Regions from separate parts of the Streptomyces sp. NPDC037126 genome, predicted to be linked through region 2. Evidence: riboswitches for the same ligand, from Rfam matches in the RefSeq annotation. Region 2 holds a riboswitch; each other region holds the start of a gene.
The links. A riboswitch is a leader RNA that binds a small molecule or an ion and turns the genes downstream of it on or off. The one in region 2 is predicted to bind cobalamin.

Region 1 (3,198 bases), on a different contig from region 2:
AGGTGCTGCACCTGGCCTACTACGAGGACCTGACGCAGGCCCAGATCGCCCGGATCACCGGCTGGCCGCTCGGCACGGTCAAGAGCCACACCCGGCGCGGCCTCGACCGGCTCCGCCGCTGCCTGGAGGACTCGGGCGTCGCGACGGCCTGACGCGCAGAATCGATGCAACCTGGGCGCTGCTTCCTGCCCGGTTCGGCGCGCGCACCGCGTCCGCATCCCGTGACCAGCGGTACCGCCCACCGCGACCCCGTACCGACCGCCGCGGGCGTCGCAAAGAGGCGCACGACGCGTACGACGACACGCCCGCCGGGAGGAACGTGACCGTGGGAACGGACCGACGGGACGGCTGCCCGTCTGTGAAGTCGACATCCCGGGAGGCCGAGGCGTGTCGAGCAGCCGGCCTCAGGGCTTGAGCATCCGGTCCTGCTCCACCGGGGGTGTGCCGTCGTGCCAGTCCAGGGCCTTGCCGAAGCGGATCAACTCGCCGTACAGGGCGGGGTCGACGTGCTCGGCGAACACGACGTCGAGCACGGCCCGGGCGGCTTCGGAGGGCGTCTGCGCCTGGCTGTAGTCGCTGAACCAGGGCCGGGAGGTCGCGGTGTCGACCATGCCGGGGCAGACCGAGGCGAGGAGGGTGCCGGTGGCGAGGTCGCGCTCGCGGCGTTCGGCCGCGACCGCCCGGACGGCGGCGACCTGCGCCACCTTCGAGTCTGCGGGGTCAGTGCCGGATCGCCGGCTCCTCCTCGGGAGAGGACCGTGCGATGGGCGTGTGGCCCGGCCTGGACGAGCGGCCCGAGATCGCCCACACCGCCCGCGACTGGCTGGCCAAGCTCCGGCTCGTCGCCGCGGGCTGCGGGCTGACCACCGTGCCGGCCGTCTTCGGCGCCATGGCGCCACCGGGTGTCCGCGTCCTCCCGGTGCGCGGCGGTCCCCAGGAGCGGCGGCGCCTGCTCCCGGCCCGGCTTCCCCACCCGGCGACCGAGGCGGTCGGCCGGCTCGCGGCGATCCTCCGCGCTGTCGCCCTGGAGGCGGACGCGCCTCCCGCACCACCGCCGTCGTGAGGACGGGCCCCTCGCACGGCGCCCGGAGGTCGTGCCGGTACCGCGTGATGCGATGATGATCGGCGACATAAGGCGACGGCGGTCCGAGGAAGCCGGTGTGAATCCGGCGCGGTCCCGCCACTGTGACCGGCGAGTGAGTTCGGGCGGGCCACCGCGGCGACGCGGGTGGCACGGCGGGGCGAGCGGCGAGCCGGGAGCCAGGAGACTCACGCGGTCGCCTCCTCGAGCGACACCGGGGCGGATCTCCCCGGAAGAGGGGAGCGGCGCCGTGCCCGGGAAGCCCACGGAAGAGACGTCGAGCGGGGCCGCGAAGGGCGGCGAACCGGTGCCGTGCCGGGTCGTCGTCTGCCGCGACTGCTGCTGCGGCACCCCCAAGGTGACAGGGGTCGACCACGCGGCGCAGACCGCGCGGCTGCGGGCCGAGGTGCCGGTGCGCGTCTCGGAGTGCCTCGACGTGTGCGACCAGGCCAACGTGGTCGTCGTACAGCCGTCCGCCGCGGGCCGGGCCGCCGGTGCGCGGCCGGTCTGGTTCGGCCTCGTCAACGATGCGGACGCGACCGAGGACATCGTCGCCTGGGTGCGTGCGGGCGGCCCGGGCGTGGCACCGCTGCCGGACATCCTCGACCTGTACGCCTTCAAGCCGCCGCGGCGCACCGTGGGTTCCTGAGACCCCGGCGGTACTCGGTCGCCGACCGTGCGCTCCAGCCGCCTCGGCGGGTCCGGCATCGAGAAGATCGTCCGCGCTCCGCACGTCCATCAGATCCTGGAAGGAACGAACGAGATCATGCGAGTCATCGTGGCCCGGGGCCTGACGGAGGCGCTCGGATGACCGCTACCGACGAACCCGTCCTGTTCCGCACCACCGGCCGGGCCGCCCACGTCATCCTCAACCGCCCCAGGGCGCTCAACGCCCTCAACCACACGATGGTCCGCCGCATCGACGCGGCCCTCACCACATGGGAGCACGACCCGGCCGTGCAGGCCGTGGTCGTCACGGGCGCCGGGGAGCGCGGCCTGTGCGCGGGCGGCGACATCCGACGCATCCACGACGACGCCCGCGACGGCGACGGCACCGCGTCGGCCGCGTTCTGGCGCGACGAGTACCGCCTCAACGCCCGGATCGCCCGCTGTCCCAAGCCGTACGTCGCCGTCATGGACGGCATCGTGATGGGCGGCGGGGTCGGCCTCTCCGCCCACGGCAGCGTCCGCATCGTCACGGAGCGGTCGAGGATCGCCATGCCCGAGACCGGGATCGGCTTCGTCCCGGACGTCGGTGGCACCTACCTGCTGGCCCTCGCCCCGGGCGAACTGGGCACACATCTGGCCCTGACCGGCGCGCAGATCGGCGCCGGCGACGCCCTGCTGTGCGGGCTCGCCGACCACTTCGTACCGGCCGACGCGCTCCCGCACTTCGTCGACGGCCTCGCGGACACTCCCGTACGGGACGCGCTCGCCCGCCATGTACGGCCGGTGCCACGGGGCGAGTTGGCGGAGCGCAGGGAGTGGATCGACGACTGCTACGCCGCCGACACGGTCGAGGAGATAACCGACCGGCTGCTCGCGCACGGCGACCCGGCCGCCAAGGAGGCCGCGGAAACCCTGTTCGCCAAGTCGCCGACCGCGCTGAAGGTCACCCTCGCCGCGGTGCGCCGCGCCCGGCGCCTCGGGCCCCTGGAGCGCGTCCTCGACCAGGAGTACCGCGTCTCGTGCGCCGCCCTGAGCACCCCCGACCTGGTGGAGGGCATCCGGGCCCAGGTCATCGACAAGGACCGCGACCCGCGTTGGTCGCCCGCCACCCTGGCCGAGGTGACCGACGCCGACGTACAGCGCTTCTTCGCGCCGCTCGGCGAGCACGAACTCGGCCTCGCCGGGCCGGAAGCCGCCCCGGAGGCGGCCTGGTGAGCCGTACCGGTGCCTTCGTTCGCGCTCGGGCACGCAGGACGCCGTCCACGCGATCGCGGCCCGGCCCCTCCGCAACTGGCCGTCGACTAGTACGAATTCACTACCGAGGGCGGACGCGGGCCTGCCGGCGCCAGTGGGCGGACACGGGCCGGACGGTGCGGGCGACCGGCCGGGAGGGGGACCGGTCCTACGCAGGGCGGTGAGTGCTCAGGGCCACACCCCCTCGGCCAGTT
Region 2 (3,198 bases):
AAGTTGGACATCAGCGGGATCGCGCACACGGCGACCCGCAGCACGTCCTCGCCGAGCGGGGGAGCGACCGTGGACTCCCGGACGGTGCCGCGCAGCGACACCCGCAGCCCGTCCTCCTCGTCGATGCCGAGCCCGTGCCGGAACGGCAGTACGCCGTACGCCGGGCGCCCGGTGAGGCCCTTCAGCATCTCCAACCCGGGCTCCAGCAGGGAGACGTCACCCCGGAACTTGTTCACCAGGAACCCGGCGACCAGCTCCTGGTCCTCGGGCGAGAGCAGGGCGACCGTGCCGAAGAAGGACGCGAAGACGCCCCCGCGGTCGATGTCCCCGACCACGAGGACGGGCAACCGCGCGCCCCGCGCGATCCCCATGTTCACGATGTCGGTCCGGCGCAGGTTGATCTCCGCCGGGCTGCCCGCCCCCTCACAGATCACCGCGTCATACGTGCCCCGCAACTCGGCCAGGCAGTCCAGGACCGTGCCCAGCAGCCGCTGCTGGCGCCCCCCGTGGTAGCCGCGCGCGCTCAGCTCGCCCACGGGTCTGCCCAGCAGCACCACCTGGCTGCTCTGTTCACCGCCGGGCTTGAGCAGCACCGGGTTCATCTGCGCGGTCGGCTCGATCCGGCACGCCTGGGCCTGCATGGCCTGGGCCCGCCCGATCTCCGCCCCCTCGCGGGTCACGAAGGAGTTGAGGGACATGTTCTGCGCCTTGAACGGCGCGACCTTCACACCCTGGCGCACCAGCCACCGGCAGATCCCGGCCGTCACGACGCTCTTGCCGGCGTCGGAGGTGGTGCCGGCGACGAGGAGACCACCGCTCACTTCGCACGTCCCTTCACGAGTCGGCGCGCGGCGACCGTGGCGCCGAGCGCGAGCAGGCCGACGCGGCGGGAGAGCCGTACGGCCCGGTCGATGTCGGTGACCCGGACGGCCCGTCCGCCGCCCAGCACGGGGCGGTGTTCGACACGGCCGCCGTAGGAGAGGGTCCCGCCGAGGCGTACGCCGAGGGCGCCCGCGAAGGAGGCCTCGACGGGCCCGGCGTTGGGGCTCGGGTGCTTCGCCGCGTCGGCCCGCCACGCCCGTACGGCGCCGCGCGGGTCGGGTCCGGCCAGCGCGGCGAGTACGGCGGTCAGCCGGGCCCCCGGCCAGCCGGCGACGTCGTCGAGGCGGGCCGAGGCCCAGCCGTAGCGGCGGTGGCGCGGGGACCTGTGACCGACCATCGCGTCGAGGGTGTTGACCGCGCGGAACCCGAGCAGCCCGGGCACCCCGGCCACGGCGCCCCACACCAGGGCGCCCACGACGGCGTCGGAGGTGTTCTCGGCGACGGACTCGACCACGGCCCGGGCGATGCCGTCGGCGTCCAGGGCCTGGGGATCCCGGCCGCACAGGTGGGGCAGTCGGGCCCGGGCCGCCTCGACGTCCCCCGCCTCCAGGGCGCGCCCGACGGCGCGCGCCTCCCGGGCGAGGGAGGTGCCGCCGACGACGGCCCAGGTGGCGGCGGCGGTCAGCGCGACGCCGGCGAGGGGGGAGGGGCGTACGGCGCGCGCGGCGACCGTGCCGAGGGCTACGGCGCCGCCGGCGCACACGACGGTGTGCAGCGCGCCCCAGCCGCGGTGGTCGTGCCACAGCGCGCCTTCCACGGCGGCGGCCGCCCGTCCGAACACGGCGACCGGATGCCCGCGGCGGGGGTCGCCGAGGAGCAGGTCACCGAGAAGGCCGGCGGCGGCGCCGTACGCGTAAATGCGATCGGCACCCATCGGCTCAGCCGGCCGTGGGCGCGGAAGCGGTCCTGGTACTGGTCCTCGGGCAGCCGAGCATCGCGATACGTGTCCTCACTCAGGGTGTCCGCGCCCTGGTACGGCGAGATCCGGCGGCGAGAGTTCCTGGCTCCCGGGGGTTCTTCCCCGGTGACAGTGGCGGGACCGCGCCGGATTCGCACCGGCTTCCTCTTCTGCCGCCGTAGATGGCCTGGGCAGTCCACCACGCACCCGGAACGGCCGTCAACTTGCCGTTGACCTGCGAGGGGAGAGTGTGCCGATCCCCACACCGCGGTGCCTGCGGGTACGAAAGAGGCTCCCCGCCACACCAGGTGGAGGGGAGCCTCTCGGGACTGCTCGGTCGTGCCTCGGGCCTGATGCCCGGTCAGGCCTTGACCACGATCAGGTAGAAGCCGTACGCCACCGCCGCCGCGCAGGCCGCGAAGCAGACGTAGGCGCCGGTGACGGCGAGGGCCGCGGAGTCGCCCTGGGACGAGGCGCGTTCGCGCCGGGCCAGGCCCCTGATGCCGAGGGTGAACAGGGCCACCAGGCCCACGGTGGCCACGAGGCTGACGCCGAAGACGGAGCCGATGGCCGCCCAGTCGATCTTCATGGGGATGCTTCCTTAGTAACCGGAGGAGTGACCGGGTCAGACGGTGGCGGCCGGGGGAGCGGCCGGGGCGGCGGTGGCCGGTTCGGCGGCCGGGGAGGGGATCGTGGCCGTCAGGCCCTCGGCGACCGTGCCCACGGGGGGCGGGGTCACCGCGGCGATGGCGGTGGTCACCACGCCGGCCGGCTCCGCGGTCCCGTCGACGGCGTTGACGTTCGTGTGGTCGATGACCTCGCGGCGGGAGAGCTTCCAGATGGTGGCGCTCGCGGCGACCAGGAAGACGGCGACGACGGCGGTGCCCCAGCCGCCCAGGCCGGTGACGGTCTCGGCGCCCGCGCCGACCAGGGCGGCGGCCGGCAGGGTGAGCACCCAGGCGACGGCCATGCGGGTCGCGGTGGACCAGCGGACCACACCGCCCTTGCGGCCCAGGCCCGCGCCCATCACCGAGCCGGAGACGACATGGGTGGTGGAGAGGGAGAAGCCGAGGTGGGAGGAGGCCAGGATGGCGGTCGCGGCGCTGGTCTGGGCGGCGAAGCCCTGGCGCGGCTCCAGGTCGGTCAGGCCCTTGCCCATGGTGCGGATGATGCGCCAGCCGCCGATGTAGGTGCCGAGCGCGATGGCCAGGCCCGCGGAGAGGATCACCCAGGTGGGAGGGTTGGAACCGGGGGCGATGGCGCCGCCCGTGATCAGCGCGAGGGTGATGACGCCCATCGTCTTCTGCGCGTCGTTGGTGCCGTGCGCGAGGGAGACCAGGCCGGCGGAGGCGATCTGGCCGGCGCGGTAGCCCTTGCGGGTGGCCTCGCCCTCGTCCTTGCCGCCGACACCGTAGGAG
Region 3 (3,198 bases), on a different contig from region 2:
CGCGAAGTACTGGACCATGTCGTTGCGTTCGGCCTCGCCGTGGACCAGGACGTCGAGGCCGGCCTTCTCCTGGAAGGAGACCACCTCCTGGATCTCCGCCCTGACCCGCTCCTCGTACCCGGCCGTGTCGATCCGGCCGGACCGCAGGTCGGCGCGGGCGGTGCGCAGTTCGCCGGTCTGCGGGAACGAGCCGATGGTGGTGGTGGGCAGCAGGGGCAGGCCGAGCCGGGTGCGCTGGGCGGCGGTGCGCTCGGAGTACGGCTGGGAGCGCCGGGCGTCGGCCTCGGTGACCGCGCCGGTGCGGGCTCGGACGGCCGGGTCGTGGGTGATCGGGGAACCCGCCCGGGAGGCGAGGTCGGCCCGGTTCGCCGAGAGTTCGGCGGCGATCGTGTCGGTGCCCTGGGCGAGGCCCCGGGCGAGGGTGACGATCTCCCGCGTCTTCTGCTTGGCGAAGGCGAGCCAGCGCAGGATCTGCGGCTCGATGTCCCGCTCGGCCGCGGCGTCCAGCGGCACGTGGAGGAGGGAGCAGGAGGCGGAGACGTCGACCCGGCCGGCCAGGCCCAGCAGCGTGCCGAGCGTGGACAGGGACCCGCCGAGGTCGTTGACCCAGATGTTGCGGCCGTTGACGACACCCGCGACCAGGCGCTTGCCGGGCAGGCCGCCGACGGCCGCGAGCGCGTCCAGATTGGCCGCGGCGGCCTCGGTGAAGTCGAGCGCGAGCCCGTCGACCGGGGCCTTGGCGAGCACCGGCAGGGCGTCGCCGAGGCGGTCGAAGTAGGAGGCCACCAGGAGCTTCGGACGGTCGGTCAGGGCGCCGAGGTCGCGGTAGGCGCGGGCGGCGGTGTTCAGCTCGGCGGGGGTGCGGTCCTGGACCAGGGCCGGCTCGTCGAGCTGCACCCATTCGGCGCCGGCGGCCCGGAGGTCGGCGAGTACCTCGGCGTACACCGGCAGCAGCCGGTCCAGCAGGGTGAGGGGGTCGAAGTCCGTGGCGACGCCGGGAGCCGGTTTGGCCAGCAGCAGGTAGGTGACGGGACCCACGAGCACGGGCCGGGCGGTGAGACCGAGCGCCAGGGCCTCGGTCAGCTCACCGACCTGCTTGGCGGAGTGGGCGGCGAACACCGTGTCAGGCCCCAACTCGGGTACGAGATAGTGGTAGTTGGTGTCGAACCACTTGGTCATCTCCAGCGGCGCCACCTCCTGGGTGCCGCGGGCCATGGCGAAGTAGCCGTCCAGGGCGTCGGCGGTGACGGCGTCCCGGTGGCGGGCGGGGATCGCGCCGACCATCACGGTCGTGTCCAGGAGGTGGTCGTAGTACGAGAAGTCGCCGGTCGGCACCTCGTCGATGCCGGCCTCGGCCAGCTGCCGCCAGTTCCCGCGGCGGAGTTCGGCGGCGGTGGCGCGGAGGGCGCCGGCGGTGACGCGGCCCTTCCAGTAGCCCTCGATCGCCTTCTTCAGTTCCCGGCCCTGGCCCTGGCGGGGGTAGCCGTACACGGTGGCGCGTGCTGCCGCGGCTGCGGACTCGCTGGTCACGGAGATCTCCTTCGCGAGATGAATCCCTGAGGTCCCGGGGACGGGACGAGAGCGCGAAGGGATGACGAACCGGGCGGAACCCGACCCCGCGCGCGCGGTCTGCGCGGTCGTCCGCCTGGTGTGTTCGCCGACCCGCCCTCGAGGTCACCGGGATGTCCGCGCACGGAACGGTCCGTACGCGGGCAGTTGGCAGGTCTTCGGACTCGCGGGCACGTCTCTGTCGTACGAGACACCTACTGGCCGTCGCTTCCCAGGCCCTTTTCGTCGGGCTCAGTGCGTATGACGGCGGTCGTTCCCGCTCACCGCTGCGGGGCAGTCCCGGATTCCCACCGGGTTCCCTCTTGCGACGCATCCCGCCTGGCTGACGGGGCGAACCAGCTGCTCCGGCCACCCTACGGGTTCGCCGTGCCCGGGGGGAGGCGGACGTCCACCATCCGGACGGTGCGGCGGGACGGGCATGCCACAGGGCGGGAAGCGCCGCACGCGCTTCCCGCCCTGCCCCTGTGATGCCCCCGCCGGGACCCTCACCCCGGCGTTGCGGGCCCCCTCGGCCCGCGTCGTACCAGGCCCTCAGTCCTGGTCGTGGATGTGGAACCCGCGGCCCGACTTCCGGCCGAGGAGCCCCGCCTCCACCATGCGCTGGAGCAGTGGTGGAGGGGCGTAGAGGGGTTCGCGGAACTCGGCGTAGAGCGACTCGGCGATCGACGCGACGGTGTCCAGGCCGATCAGGTCCGCGAGCCTCAGCGGGCCCATGGGGTGCGCGCAGCCCAGTTCCATGCCCGTGTCGATGTCCGCCGCCGTCGCGAAGCCGGACTCGGCCATCCGGACCGCCGCCAGGAGGTACGGGATGAGCAGCGCGTTGATGACGAAGCCCGACCGGTCCCGCGAGTGGACCACCGTCTTGCCGAGCGCGCCGGCCGCGAAGTCCACCGCCGCGGCGACCGTCTCCGGTGACGTGTGCAGGGAGGTCACCACCTCGACCAGGGGCAGCACCGGCACGGGGTTGAAGAAGTGCAGGCCCACGACCCGGTCGGCGCGGCCGGTCGCCATGCCCAGACGCATGATCGGCAGGGAGGAGGTGTTGGTCGCGAGAACGGCCGCCGGGTCCTCGACGATCTTGTCGAGGGCGGCGAAGATCCCGGTCTTGGCCTCCGCGTTCTCCACGACCGCCTCGACGACGAGCTGCCGGTCGGCGAGGTCGTCGAGGCTGCCGGTGAAGACCATGCGGGCGAGCGCGTCCGCGGCGGCGGTCTCCTCCAGTTTGCCGCGCCGCACGGCGCGTTCGAGCGATGCGGCCACGCGCTTCCGTGCGGCGCGGGCCGCGACCGCGTCCACCTCGCACACCATGGTGTCGAGGCCGGCCCGTGCGCAGACCTCGGCGATGCCGGCGCCCATCTGGCCGCCGCCGACCACACCGACCCGTCGGACGTCCCCGCTCACGCTCCGGCCTCCGCCCGCCGCACGAGGTGCCGCGTGTACGCGTCCGGGGTGAAGAACAGCGGCAACTCGCCCGAGAGCACGGTCCGTTCGAAGAGCGCACGGACGTCGTCGACCGGTGCCCACGGGTACTCGGCGCCCAGCGCGGCGATCTCGTCGTCCAGTGCCTCCCGGACCGTCTCCCGCTCGATCACCCGGTGCCGCAGCCACTGCCAGACCTGCACACGGGCG
Region 4 (3,198 bases), on a different contig from region 2:
CGCTCGCGCCCCCGGAGGCGGGCCAGTGGACGTACGCCACCCTGGCCCTCGGCTCGGCGCTCGCCCTGTTCATGTACCCGCACTCGATCACCGCGACGCTCTCCTCCAAGAGCCGTGAGGTGATCCGGCGCAACACCACGATCCTGCCGCTGTACTCCCTCATGCTCGGCCTGCTGGCCCTGCTGGGCTTCATGGCGATCGCGGCCGGGGTGAAGGTCACCAACGGCCAGCTGGCCATCCCGCAGCTGTTCGAGGACATGTTCCCGGACTGGTTCGCGGGCGTGGCCTTCGCCGCCATCGGCATCGGCGCCCTGGTCCCCGCGGCCATCATGTCGATCGCGGCCGCGAACCTGTTCACCCGCAACATCTACAAGGACTTCATCAAGCCGGACGCCACGCCGAAGCAGGAGGCCCAGGTCTCCAAGCTCGTCTCGCTGCTGGTGAAGGTGGGCGCGCTGGCCTTCGTCCTCACCATGGACAAGACGGTCGCCATCAACTTCCAGCTGCTGGGCGGCATCTGGATCCTGCAGACCTTCCCGGCGCTGGTCGGCGGCCTGTTCACCCGCTGGTTCCACCGCTGGGCCCTGCTCGCCGGCTGGGCGGTCGGCATGGTCTACGGAACGGTCGCCGCGTACGGCGTCGCCTCGCCGACCCAGAAGCACTTCGGGGGTTCCGCGAAGGAGATCCCGGGCATCGGCGAGATCGGCTACATCGGCCTCACGGCCTTCGTGCTCAACGTGGTGGTGACCGTGGTCCTCACCTTCGTCCTGAAGGCCGTGAAGGCCCCTGAGGGCGTCGACGAGACCACCGCGGACGACTACACCGCGGACGCCGGCGACGCCGGTGTCCAGGTGGAGCTGCCCCCGGCGACCGCGGGCACCGGTCACTGAGCGACCGCCGCACGACGGGCCGCCGGGAAATCCGGCGGCCCGTCGCCGTGTCCGTGCACCAGACTCGGTGCCATGGACATCGTGATCCGGCAGAGCACCCCCGACGAGCACGCCGCCCTCGGTGAACTCACCGCCCGGGCCTACCTCGACGACGGCCTCCTCGACTACGGCGAGGACGACGCGTACCTGCCCGTGCTGAGGGACGTCGCGAAGCGGGCCGCCGCCGCCGAGGTGCTCGTGGCGGTGCGCGACGGCGAGCTGCTCGGCGGCGTCACCTTCGTCCCCGACGGCGGCCCCGTCGCCGACATCGCGGGTCCCGGGGAGGCCGAGATCCGGGCGCTGGCCGTCGCGCGCGGCGTGCGCGGGCAGGGCGTCGGCGAGGCCCTCGTCAGGGCCTGCCTCGACCGTGCCCGCGGCACGGAGGGCTGCACCTCCGTCGTGCTGTCGAGCCAGCGCTCCATGCACAGCGCCCACCGGCTCTACGAACGCCTCGGCTTCGTTCGCACGCCGGAGCGGGACTGGAATCCCGTGCCGCACCTGGACGACATCACCCTTCTCACCTACGAGCTGACACTCCGAAACCACCTCGACACAACATCTGGGGGTGACACGACAGCCCGGCACTAGATGTATGCTCATGCTCGCTGTCGCCGCAGGGGAATCCGGTGCGAATCCGGAACTGTCCCGCAACGGTGTACTTGCGTGCATTGCGCACGCCCGTGTCAGTCCGAGGACCTGCCGGCAGCGCGCCCGGCCGTCCGGTCCGGGTGCCCTGAGACGTCCGGGCCTCGTGGAATGGGTCGGTGGACGCGACGCCGTGTGCGCTCGTGACTGCCCGCTGCCCTCCGCCAGGCCCCCGTGCCGAGCGAGGGAGAGCCCCACGTGACCATCGCGCCAGCCGAACCGGCTTCAGCCACAGGTCTGGAGAACGACGGTCCCGGTGCCGCGCTGCTGCGGACCCTGACCGAGCTGACCGCCGACCTCCCCGACACCGACCCCGGCCGGGTCGCCGCCGCCGCGCTGCGCGGCCGGTCGGCCCACGCGGACGAGTCGGAGCTGCGCGAGCTGGCCACGGAGGCCGCCGCGGGTCTCATCTCCGAGGACCCCGCCTACTCGCGGCTGGCCGCCCGGCTGCTGACCGTCTCCATCCGTGCCGAGGCCGCCTCGCAGGGCGTGACGACGTTCACCGAGTCCGTGGCCGTCGGCCACCGGGAAGGCCTGATCGCCGACCGGACCGCCGAGTTCGTCCGGCTGCACGCCGGCCGGCTGGACCACCTGATCGACCCGCTCGCCGACGACCGCTTCGGCTACTTCGGGCTGCGCACCCTGCACAGCCGCTATCTGCTGCGGCACCCGATCACCCGCAAGGTCGTCGAGACGCCCCAGCACTTCATGCTGCGGGTCGCCGCCGGCCTGGCCGAGGACGACACCGCCCGCTCCGTCGACGAGGTCGCCGCGCTCTACGGGCTCATGAGCCGCCTGGACTACCTGCCCTCCTCCCCGACGCTCTTCAACGCCGGCACCCGGCACCCCCAGATGTCGTCCTGCTACCTGCTGGACTCCCCGCTGGACGAGCTGGACTCCATCTACGACCGCTACCACCAGGTCGCCCGCCTGTCGAAGCACGCCGGCGGCATCGGTCTGTCGTACTCCCGCATCCGCAGCCGCGGTTCGCTGATCCGGGGCACCAACGGGCACTCCAACGGCATCGTGCCGTTCCTGAAGACCCTGGACGCCTCGGTGGCCGCCGTGAACCAGGGCGGCCGGCGCAAGGGCGCGGCCGCGGTGTACCTGGAGACCTGGCACTCCGACATCGAGGAGTTCCTGGAGCTGCGGGACAACACCGGTGAGGACGCCCGCCGCACCCACAACCTGAACCTCGCGCACTGGGTCCCGGACGAGTTCATGCGCCGGGTCAACGCCGACGGGCAGTGGTCGCTGTTCTCCCCGTCGGACGTGCCCGGTCTCGTCGACCTGTGGGGCGTGGAGTTCGACGCCGCCTACCGCGAGGCGGAACGCCAGGGCCTCGCGAAGAAGACCATCCCGGCGCGCGAGCTGTACGGCCGCATGATGCGCACCCTCGCGCAGACCGGCAACGGCTGGATGACCTTCAAGGACGCCGCCAACCGCACCGCCAACCAGACGGCCGAGCCGGGCCACGTCGTCCACTCCTCCAACCTCTGCACGGAGATCCTGGAGGTCACGGACGACGGCGAGACGGCGGTCTGCAACCTCGGCTCGGTCAACCTCGGCGCGTTCGTGAGCGGCGGGGACATCGACTGGGAGCGGCTGGACGAGACGGTCCGCA

Region 1: linked by a shared signal. The riboswitch ahead of ACZ7FF_RS05835 ((2Fe-2S) ferredoxin domain-containing protein) and the one ahead of ACZ7FF_RS04670 (cobalamin biosynthesis protein) in region 2 are both predicted to bind cobalamin.
Region 3: linked by a shared signal. The riboswitch ahead of metE (5-methyltetrahydropteroyltriglutamate--homocysteine S-methyltransferase) and the one ahead of ACZ7FF_RS04670 (cobalamin biosynthesis protein) in region 2 are both predicted to bind cobalamin.
Region 4: linked by a shared signal. The riboswitch ahead of ACZ7FF_RS24380 (ribonucleoside-diphosphate reductase subunit alpha) and the one ahead of ACZ7FF_RS04670 (cobalamin biosynthesis protein) in region 2 are both predicted to bind cobalamin.

What each region holds. Positions count from the first base shown of each region.
Region 1 covers NZ_JBVJTD010000002.1:175,418-178,615, reverse strand. Annotated here, with positions in the region: gene ACZ7FF_RS05850 (sigma-70 family RNA polymerase sigma factor) at 1-152, shown strand, start outside; partial or broken gene ACZ7FF_RS05845 (carbonyl reductase) at 405-710, opposite strand; partial or broken gene ACZ7FF_RS05840 (LysR family transcriptional regulator) at 707-1,063, shown strand; cobalamin riboswitch at 1,150-1,270, shown strand; gene ACZ7FF_RS05835 ((2Fe-2S) ferredoxin domain-containing protein) at 1,332-1,730, shown strand; partial or broken gene ACZ7FF_RS05830 (acyl-CoA dehydrogenase) at 1,709-1,892, shown strand; gene ACZ7FF_RS05825 (enoyl-CoA hydratase/isomerase family protein) at 1,889-2,965, shown strand.
Region 2 covers NZ_JBVJTD010000001.1:1,016,931-1,020,128, forward strand. Annotated here, with positions in the region: gene ACZ7FF_RS04665 (cobyric acid synthase) at 1-821, opposite strand, end outside; gene ACZ7FF_RS04670 (cobalamin biosynthesis protein) at 818-1,756, opposite strand; cobalamin riboswitch at 1,855-1,996, opposite strand; gene ACZ7FF_RS04675 (hypothetical protein) at 2,142-2,369, opposite strand; gene ACZ7FF_RS04680 (inorganic phosphate transporter) at 2,406-3,198, opposite strand, start outside.
Region 3 covers NZ_JBVJTD010000002.1:168,681-171,878, reverse strand. Annotated here, with positions in the region: gene metE (5-methyltetrahydropteroyltriglutamate--homocysteine S-methyltransferase) at 1-1,530, opposite strand, end outside; cobalamin riboswitch at 1,702-1,924, opposite strand; gene ACZ7FF_RS05790 (3-hydroxybutyryl-CoA dehydrogenase) at 2,101-2,970, opposite strand; gene aceB (malate synthase A) at 2,967-3,198, opposite strand, start outside.
Region 4 covers NZ_JBVJTD010000011.1:187,175-190,372, reverse strand. Annotated here, with positions in the region: gene mctP (monocarboxylate uptake permease MctP) at 1-890, shown strand, start outside; gene ACZ7FF_RS24385 (GNAT family N-acetyltransferase) at 963-1,517, shown strand; cobalamin riboswitch at 1,522-1,647, shown strand; gene ACZ7FF_RS24380 (ribonucleoside-diphosphate reductase subunit alpha) at 1,773-3,198, shown strand, end outside.